DNA from 2 places in the Ochrobactrum vermis genome. Region 2 is predicted to be linked to the other one. Evidence: riboswitches for the same ligand, from Rfam matches in the RefSeq annotation. Region 2 holds a riboswitch; the other holds the start of a gene.
The links. A riboswitch is a leader RNA that binds a small molecule or an ion and turns the genes downstream of it on or off. The one in region 2 is predicted to bind glycine.

Region 1 (4,335 bases), on a different contig from region 2:
AGCGCCAGCGGATCGGCAACAGCGATTACCAGAGCGCCCTTGGCTTTTGCATCAGCAATAACGGCTGTAAAATCGCCGTAAACGCCCTTGGTATCCGGCCACGGCACGATGACCGCAGCGGTGTTGTCGTCAACCGTGCTTCCGGCTTCAACCTGCCAGCCAAGCGGCTCGGCACGGGTGTTGATCACATCGACGTTCTGCGGATGCAGATCGCCTGCGAGCAGAACGCGGCTGCGCTTGTCGCGATGATGACGAACGGCAACGCCCACAGCTTCGGCAACAGCAGTTGCTTCATCCAGCAGCGATGCACAAGCGACCGGCAGACCGGAAAGCTCGGCAACGAGCGTCTGGAAGTGAAACAGAAGTTCCAGACGACCCTGGCTGATTTCCGACTGGTAAGGCGTATAAGCCGTGTACCAGGCCGGATTTTCAAACAGGTTGCGCTGAATGACGGGGGGCGTCTGCACACCATGATAGCCCGCACCGATGAAGCTCTTCTTCACCACATTGCGGCCCATGATTTCATTGAGCTCCGCAAGTGCTGCGTGTTCGCTCAAAGCTGCAGGCAGATCGAGCGCGCGGTTGAGGTGTATGGATGCCGGAACAGCCTGCGTGATCAGCGTTTCCATGGAAGGAAGACCGAGCGCTGCAAGCATTGCGCGCTCGTCTTCAACTCTTGGCCCGATATGACGGGCAACAAAGGGGAGAACCTGTTGCGTCATTTCTTTATCCTACGAGTTTGTCGTAACCAGCCTTGTCGAGAAGTCCCGAAAGCTGGCCTTCATCGGAAAGCTTGAGCTTGAACAGCCAGCCTTCGCCTTCAGCAGCCTGATTAATAAGAGCCGGATCGCTCGAAACGGCGTCGTTAACTTCAACCACTTCGCCATCGACTGGAGCATAAACGTCGGAAGCGGCTTTGACCGACTCCACAACCACAATGCCCTCGCCCTTGGAAACGGTGCGACCGACGTCCGGCAGATCTACGAATACGAGGTCGCCCAGCTGTTCCTGTGCGTGGATCGTGATGCCGACAGTGGCAACGCCACCTTCGACGCTGATCCACTCATGATCTTCGGTGAACAGGATATTGGCCATGGATATCATCCTTTGCGATAGCGATGCGGTGTGAAGGGAAGTGCCGACACGTCTACGGGAACCTTGTTGCCGCGAACGTCAGCGAAAATGCGGGTGCCAGGAACTGCGAGGCTGGCCTCGACATAGCCCATAGCGACCGGGAAACCGGCCGATGGACCGAAACCACCGGAAGTAACGGTGCCAATCTGGCGACCGGACTCATCAAAAAGGTCGGCTCCGCCACGTACTGGCTGACGGCCTTCCGGCTTGAGGCCAACACGCTTGGCGGTTGCACCCTTGGCAATTGCGTCCAGCACGGCTTTGGCGCCATTGAAGGCAGCCTTTTCTCGCACTGACTTGGTGATTGCCCATGTGAGACCGGCAGAGACCGGATCGGTTTCCGGCGTAATGTCCTGACCGTGCAGGCAAAGACCTGCTTCCAGACGCAAGCTGTCGCGGGCAGCAAGGCCGATCCATTCGACGCGTTCGTCGGCCAGAAGCTTGGTTGCAAGTGCACGCGCCTCATCAGCAGGCAAGCCAATCTCGAAACCGTCTTCGCCGGTATAGCCCGAACGGGTCATGAACCAGTTGGGATTAGGTTCAAAGCCGCACATAAAGCCGAGCTCTGCACCTTTAAGACCAGCATCCGTAATGACGCTTTCGGCTTCCGGACCCTGAATTGCCAGAAAAACGCGATCCAGCGGATTGACGGTTACATCCTTACCGGACGCAGCTTCATTGAGATGCTCAATATCGGCATCAGCATTGCCAGCATTGGCAACAACCATGAAACGGTCTTCGCCAAGACGCGTGACGATCAAATCGTCAAGAACGCCGCCCTTGTCATTGAGGAAGAAAGTATATTTCGACTGGCCGGTTTTCAGAACCGACGGATCAAGCGGACAGGCTTCGCTCAGAAGCGCAATTGCATCTGCGCCCGAAACTTCGATCAGCTTCATATGTGAAATATCGAAAAGGCCAACATGCTCACGCGTGTGAAGATGTTCCTTCATCACGCCGAGCGGATAGGTGATCGGCATGTTCCAGCCGGCAAAGCCGCCGAAGCGTGCGCCAGCTTCTTCATGCAGATCCTGCAAAGGCAAGGTATTCAAGTGTGCGGTATCGCCCATAACAACTCCAGAGTCGCACGTGTGCCTCCGCAAAATGCGGCTGCTTCGTGCCCCTCTGTCTCAGGCCTGAGAGACTCGCATGGCTATATAGAAAGCCATACTTACACCTTCGGCGCAGGGTTTCCCCCGACTTTCCAGAGTTGTCTTACCCGTCTGCGGTTCCTTGTACCTGAGAGATTTCGGGCGATTTCCCCTTCGGCGGCCAGTTGGCGCTCTCCCGCAGACAGACAGTGCAAAAACATCATTCAGCATGACGTCCCGACACCCGACGAAACTCCCTTAACCCAATCCGGCGCGCAAGTCATGTGGAATTGTTGTCTCTAACCGACGATATCCCGGACTTTTGCGACAAAATCTAAAGCTGACGGGAGGTCCAGATCTATACTCTATAATACACGCATATTACGGCACGGACGAGACCGCATAATTACCCGCCCGACACCCTCACGAGCATCTCTATCCGCCACATTGTGTGGAGATCTTTCCCGGCAAGCAAATTTTAAAAGAAGTTTTAACCAGTTAGCCGCTGAAGCAGCCTGAATTCTGGCGATTTCCCCACTTGGACAGATGATTGTGATGGCATGATGGCCAAGCTGCGTAAAAGGCGTGCAATTGACAAGCTTTAACGCATTGCAGCTATGCAAATCTGTCTCTCCAATTCGAAATGCTTCGAGCCTATATGCTGTTTGCAACAAAGAGATAAGATTTTACTAGGTGAGAGAAATGAACCTGATCCGCTCGTACAACAATTGGCGCCGCTACCGTAACACGGTAAATGAACTGAGCCGCCTGAGCCCACGCGAACTGAACGACCTTGGCATTCTTGCTTCGGAAATCCCGTTCGTTGCACGCAAGGCCGCTGCTCGCTAATAGCGCCTTCGGAAGGCATTGGCCTTCTTCAAGGATCGCGAGTCCCCATAACCGCGCGGTCCTACAGTTTCCAGAATATCACCGGGGTTTTCTCCTCCTCCCATTCCCTCGGTGATTCAAGACCGGATATCCTCCTCCCAAGTCCGGTCTTCCCCATAAAATACCCGTCGCCTCCTCCCGCGACGGGTATTTTCGTTTGTGGGGTACTTAAACTTCTTGCGAGGCGAGCCTCGCCGCACCGCGCCTGTCGAACGCAACCGAGATTGCGAAGACGACCAGACCTGACAATGCGAGTAATGCACCGACTGTACCCGTCGATGTCCAGCCATAACCCCATGCAACCGCCAGCCCGCCAAGCCATGCTCCCAATGCATTGGCAAGATTAAGTGCGGAATGGTTGAGGGCTGCGGCCAGCGTCTGTGCGTCCGCCGCCACATCCATCAGACGCGTCTGCAAGGCAGGGACGAGCGCAAATCCGCCTCCGACCAGAAGTACATTCAAAAATGCTGTCACCGGATGCTGCATGAGGACGGGGAATACCAGCATGACTGCCATATCATAGAGCAGCACCAGGCCAACCGTTCCCATGACCGAGCGATCCGTCAATCGCGAACCCACTATATTGCCAAGCACCATGCCCAGACCGAACATGGCGAACACGAAAGGCATCCATTTCACATCAACATGAGAAACCTCGGTGACTGTCGCCGCGACATAGGTAAAGACGGAAAACAAGCCACCCGTGCCGATGGCACCGATTCCGAGCGTCAGCCAGACCTGTTTGCGGCGAAACGCTCCCAGTTCGCGCAAGGGTGACGCTCCCTCGTCCGCAGGCTGTTTGGGCACATAGATCGCAACCAGCACCATGGTTAGAATTGCAATCAAGCCGACCGCGCCAAACATTGCACGCCATCCGGCAATCTGACCGAGAGAAGTCGCAAGCGGCGTCCCGCACAATGTGGCGACGGTCAGTCCCATCATCACCCGCCCTACAGCCTGCGCACGTTTTCCCGGTTCCGCCAATGATGCAGCGACAAGCGAAGCCACGCCGAAATAGGCCCCATGCGGGAAACCGGCAACGAACCGCATCATATAGAGACCGGCATAGTCCTGCATGAATGCGCTTGCGAGATTGCCAAAGGCGAACAGCCCCATAAGCAGAAAGAGAAGCTTACGACGGTCCAGCCTTGCGCCAATCACGGCCAGCACCGGCGCACCAATCAGAACACCAAGCGCATAGGAGCTGATGAGGTGCCCGCCT
Region 2 (4,335 bases):
TGCTCCGCGAGCCTTGAAAGCGCCGGCTTTCTGGAGGTTCTCGCATTTGAAGAACAGGTTTGCACCGGTAATCTCGTCGATAATCCGCGACGTCAATACCGGTGTCTTGTGGATATAGGGCTCGATGCGCTCGTGTGCCGCAAGCACGTCGGCATAGGTGGGAATGTCCATCGATACGGTCTCCATCATGCCGCGATCTTGCTAGCCGCAGGGCCGTCGTTTCGGTATAAGTCCTGGGCCGCGGCAACACCCGATCCCAGCTTGATTGGTAGTCCGAGATCAACCATGCACATCTCAGCCGTGGCGATACCGGAGAGCATCACGACGTCGGAGAGGCAGCCAAGATGGCCAATTCGGAAGACTTGGCCGGTGAGATCCCCGATGCCTACACCAAAAGCCACACCGTATTTGCTGGCAGCGTGGGAGACGATCCGTCCAGCATCAAATCCGGTCGGCGTTTGGATGACTGTTACTGTGTCCGAATAAAGTTCGGGCCTGCGGGCGCATATTTTAAGACCCCAAGCCTGGACGGCCGCCCTGACCCCAGAGGCCAGCCAGTCGGTTGTGACGCTCGTATACCTGCGGCATGCCCTCGTCCAAAAGGATCTCGGTCGCAACCTTGAGACCGTTAATCAGACTCACGGGAGGAGTGTAGGGATATGTGTCGGCGTTGTAGCTGCCGAGCATGTCGCGAATATCGAAGTAACAACGCGGAAGTTTTGCGCTGGATACACATGCCATCGCCTTTGGCGAAAAGGCGGCAATCGCCAACCCGGCGGCTAACATGAAGCCCTTCTGCGATCCGACTATAGCGACGTCGACACCCCACTCGTCCATTCGAAAATCCATGGATGCGATTGAGCTGACCCCATCCACCAGAAGGAGTGCTGGATGATTTAGATCGTTGAGCACCGAGCGGACTGCGGCGACATCTGATGCAACTCCTGTCGCAGTCTCGTTATGCGTGACGAGGACAGCCTTGATCTCGAATGCGGTGTCTTTTTCGAGAATATCACGGAAGCGATCTGCAGGAGCGCCTTCACCCCATTGCGTTTCTACTGCGTCGACGGTCAGACCGTGGCGACGACACATATCGATCCATCGTTGGCTGAACACACCATACCGCCCTGCTAGGACGCGGTCGCCCGGAGAGAGGAGGTTGGTGATGGATGATTCCCATGCACCGGTCGCGGTGGAGGGAAAGAGTATTACCTCTGCGGTAATCGTGGCGAGAACAGCTTTGACGCCTTTCAAAGCCGGCCGCAATATCTCCCCGAACGCCGGGGACCTATGGTCCACAGTCGCTATGTCCACCGCCTTCCGAAGCGTCTCCGGAAGGTTCGTTGGTCCAGGAATGAAGGTCGGGTTCTGAGCTTTCATGGAAAGTCCTCCGTGCTGATGAAGGACTAACACAGGCGTGCTATCGTTGATATTTTTCTGAAAAAGTTTTTTAAAAAGACAATAAAATAGATATTGTTCAGCAGAAACATGCGCTTGTTTTTTTTTCAAAAAAAACGGTGACTTCAAATAGGCAAAGGAAGACTTGGCAATGGCAGAACACATACGACGAAGAGGGCGGCCGAAAGGCTTCGCTGCACCTCAATCACCCGTCACGAGCCAAGCCCTGACAAAGGCGCTCGACCTCCTGGCTTTTATTTCCGAGCGACCGGGTCTGACCTTGACTGAAATATCCGAGGGCCTTGGCGCATCGATAGCAACGGTTCATCGCTTACTTGCGACGCTCGAAGACAGAAGTTTCGTGGAAATCGAGCCGGCGCAACAAACCTGGTCAATCGGAGCAGAGGCGTTTCGGCTGGGGGCAGCTTTTCTTCGGCGCACCAACGTGGTGGAACGAAGCAGGCCGTTGATGCGAGACTTGATGCAGGCGACTGGTGAGACTTCGAATCTCGGAGTTCTCAGCACCGGGCAAGTGCTTTTCCTAAGCCAAGTGGAAACGCACGAGTCGATCCGCGCGTTTTTTCCGCCCGGAACGCTGTCGCCGTTGCATGCCTCGGGTATAGGAAAGGCCCTATTGAGCTGCCAAGACTCCAACGGCGTCGAAGCAATGTTGCAGAAAAAGCCACTGCAAAGGTTCACGAAAAACACCATCACGACAAAACACGCACTTCTCGATGAATTGAAGCGTATTCGGGACCAGGGTTTTTCGTTCGACGACGAAGAGCGGACTGTTGGAATGCGCTGTGTCGCAGCGCCTATCTTGAATGCTTATGGCGAAGCGATCGCCGGGGGTCTCGGTGTCTGGGCCGAGCCACAGGCTGCAGGGTAAAACGATTAGAAATTTCGGAGAGCTCGTGTTGCAAACCGCTTCGAAAATATCTTGTCAATTGGGCGCAAATACATAGCGAAATGTTTGCTGCGTTGCAAAAAGTATGCTAGCGAAAATGTACAAGAAGGAGGCGTGATCACGCCTGCGGCTGAGGAGATCGAACAACAGTTCCAACAAGCTATTCGGGAGAGATCCCATACGGACGCCGACGGAGCAATTCCCCAAGAAACTCTCAGGCAAAAGGACCGGGTAGCTGGAAAATCTGGAGAGTGGCAGTTTGCCCACCGAAGGGGATACCGCAACGCGGGAAGCTCTCAGGTACCGAGGACAGATGGGGAGAACGGATCGCAAGATCTTAATCGTTTGTCCACGGAGAAACTATGTCACATGTAGCTGTAATTGGAGCCGGTATCACTGGCATCACAACCGCGTATGCTCTAATCCGTCGCGGTTTCCGCGTTACGGTTTTCGACCGGCAGTCGTATCCGGCAATGGAAACTTCATATGCGAATGGCGGTCAGCTTTCCGCCAGCAATGCCGAGGTCTGGAACCATCCTTCCACACTTCTGAAGGGCATCAAGTGGATGCTTTCCAGCGACGCGCCGCTCCTCCTAAACCCCAAACCAACATGGGCGAAATACTCATGGCTCGCTGAGTTCGTGGCCGCGATACCCAAATATCGCGAGAACACGATCGAGACGGCGAAACTCGCGATACTTGCTCGCGAACACATGTATCGAATAGCCGAGGAAGAGGGTATAGCTTTCGACCTTGAGAAGCGCGGAATCCTGCACTTTTACAACGATCGTGCAAGCTTCAACCATGCAAGCGAGGTCAATAAGCTTCTCAACTCCGCGGGACTTGAGCGAAAGGCCGTAACGCCTGAAGAAATCAAGGCGATCGAACCTTCGCTGAAGGGCAATTTCTTCGGCGGCTTCTTCACCCCATCGGACGCGTCCGGCGATATACACAAGTTCACGAGAGGGCTGGCCGACGCTTGCATAAAACATGGCGCGGTCTTTCAACTCGCATCGGAAGTCGAGGGATTTCAACCGATCGGTAATCAGTGGATGGTGAGCTGGAACTCGTTCGAAGGCCCTGGTGTCGGATTAATGCAAGAACAGTGCTTCGATGCTGTCGTGGTCTGTGCGGGAAGCGCCAGTCGCCGCTTCGCAAAGATGCTTGGCGATCGGGTAAACGTCTACCCGGTCAAAGGCTACTCGATCACCGTTCATCTGGACGACGAAGAAAGTCAGGCGGCTGCGCCATGGGTCAGCCTCCTAGACGACGCGGCAAAAATCGTTACGAGCCGGCTGGGAACTGATCGCTTTAGGGTGGCAGGAACGGCTGAGATTAATGGGCATAACTTCGACATCCGCGCAGATCGAATTGCGCCGCTGGTTCGCTGGACGCGTCAGCATTTTCCCAAAATGGGTACCAGCCGCTCAGTGCCATGGAGCGGACTTCGTCCAATGATGCCGAATATGTTGCCGCGCGTGGGTCGCGGGCGTCGTGGCAATGTGTTTTACAATACTGGTCACGGTCACTTGGGATGGACTCTATCCTGCGCGACAGCGGAAATCGTCACTTCGAACATCGCTGAAAACTTGCCGGCTTGATTGCTAGGGGACTAAAAGGAAGAGGCGGGTCTCTGACCCGCCTCCCTCAGTATGAAATGTTTTGTTTCGTCGACCTAGTCGCCGCGCGCCTGAGCGTTCAGTCGACGGGTTGAGCCTGACACAGCGTAGTAGATCGCCATGCTGGCGACGACACCGATTGGCCATGAGAATGCGGCCCAAGCGCTGAACGCGGGAACCACTGAGACGCAGATCGTGATGAACCCTGATACGACCAACGACATGATCGCCTTCGAGTTATAACCGCCGCTGTAATAGTATTCGCCGGTCGAACGATCATCAAACAGAGCGTCAGTGTTGATGCGTTCCCGCTTGATCAGATAGTAATCGGTCATGATGATCCCGTACAACGGACCGGCGTTGGTGCATCAATCGCCGGTGAGTTTCAGAGTTTTTATAGCATTGGCTTTT

Region 1: another riboswitch for glycine. It lies ahead of gcvT (glycine cleavage system aminomethyltransferase GcvT); the one in region 2 lies ahead of CQZ93_RS25665 (D-amino acid dehydrogenase).

Annotation. Positions count from the first base shown of each region.
Region 1 covers NZ_PCOC01000002.1:937,368-941,702, reverse strand. The annotation lists gene gcvP (aminomethyl-transferring glycine dehydrogenase) at 1-722, opposite strand, end outside; gene gcvH (glycine cleavage system protein GcvH) at 727-1,095, opposite strand; gene gcvT (glycine cleavage system aminomethyltransferase GcvT) at 1,101-2,204, opposite strand; glycine riboswitch at 2,351-2,434, opposite strand; gene CQZ93_RS18710 (DUF1127 domain-containing protein) at 2,928-3,074, shown strand; gene CQZ93_RS18705 (MFS transporter) at 3,282-4,335, opposite strand, start outside.
Region 2 covers NZ_PCOC01000003.1:157,420-161,754, reverse strand. The annotation lists gene CQZ93_RS25680 (pyridoxal-phosphate dependent enzyme) at 1-171, opposite strand, end outside; partial or broken gene bhcA (L-aspartate--glyoxylate aminotransferase BhcA) at 186-1,380, opposite strand; gene CQZ93_RS25670 (IclR family transcriptional regulator) at 1,550-2,287, shown strand; glycine riboswitch at 2,461-2,545, shown strand; gene CQZ93_RS25665 (D-amino acid dehydrogenase) at 2,668-3,906, shown strand; gene CQZ93_RS25660 (cytosine permease) at 3,981-4,274, opposite strand.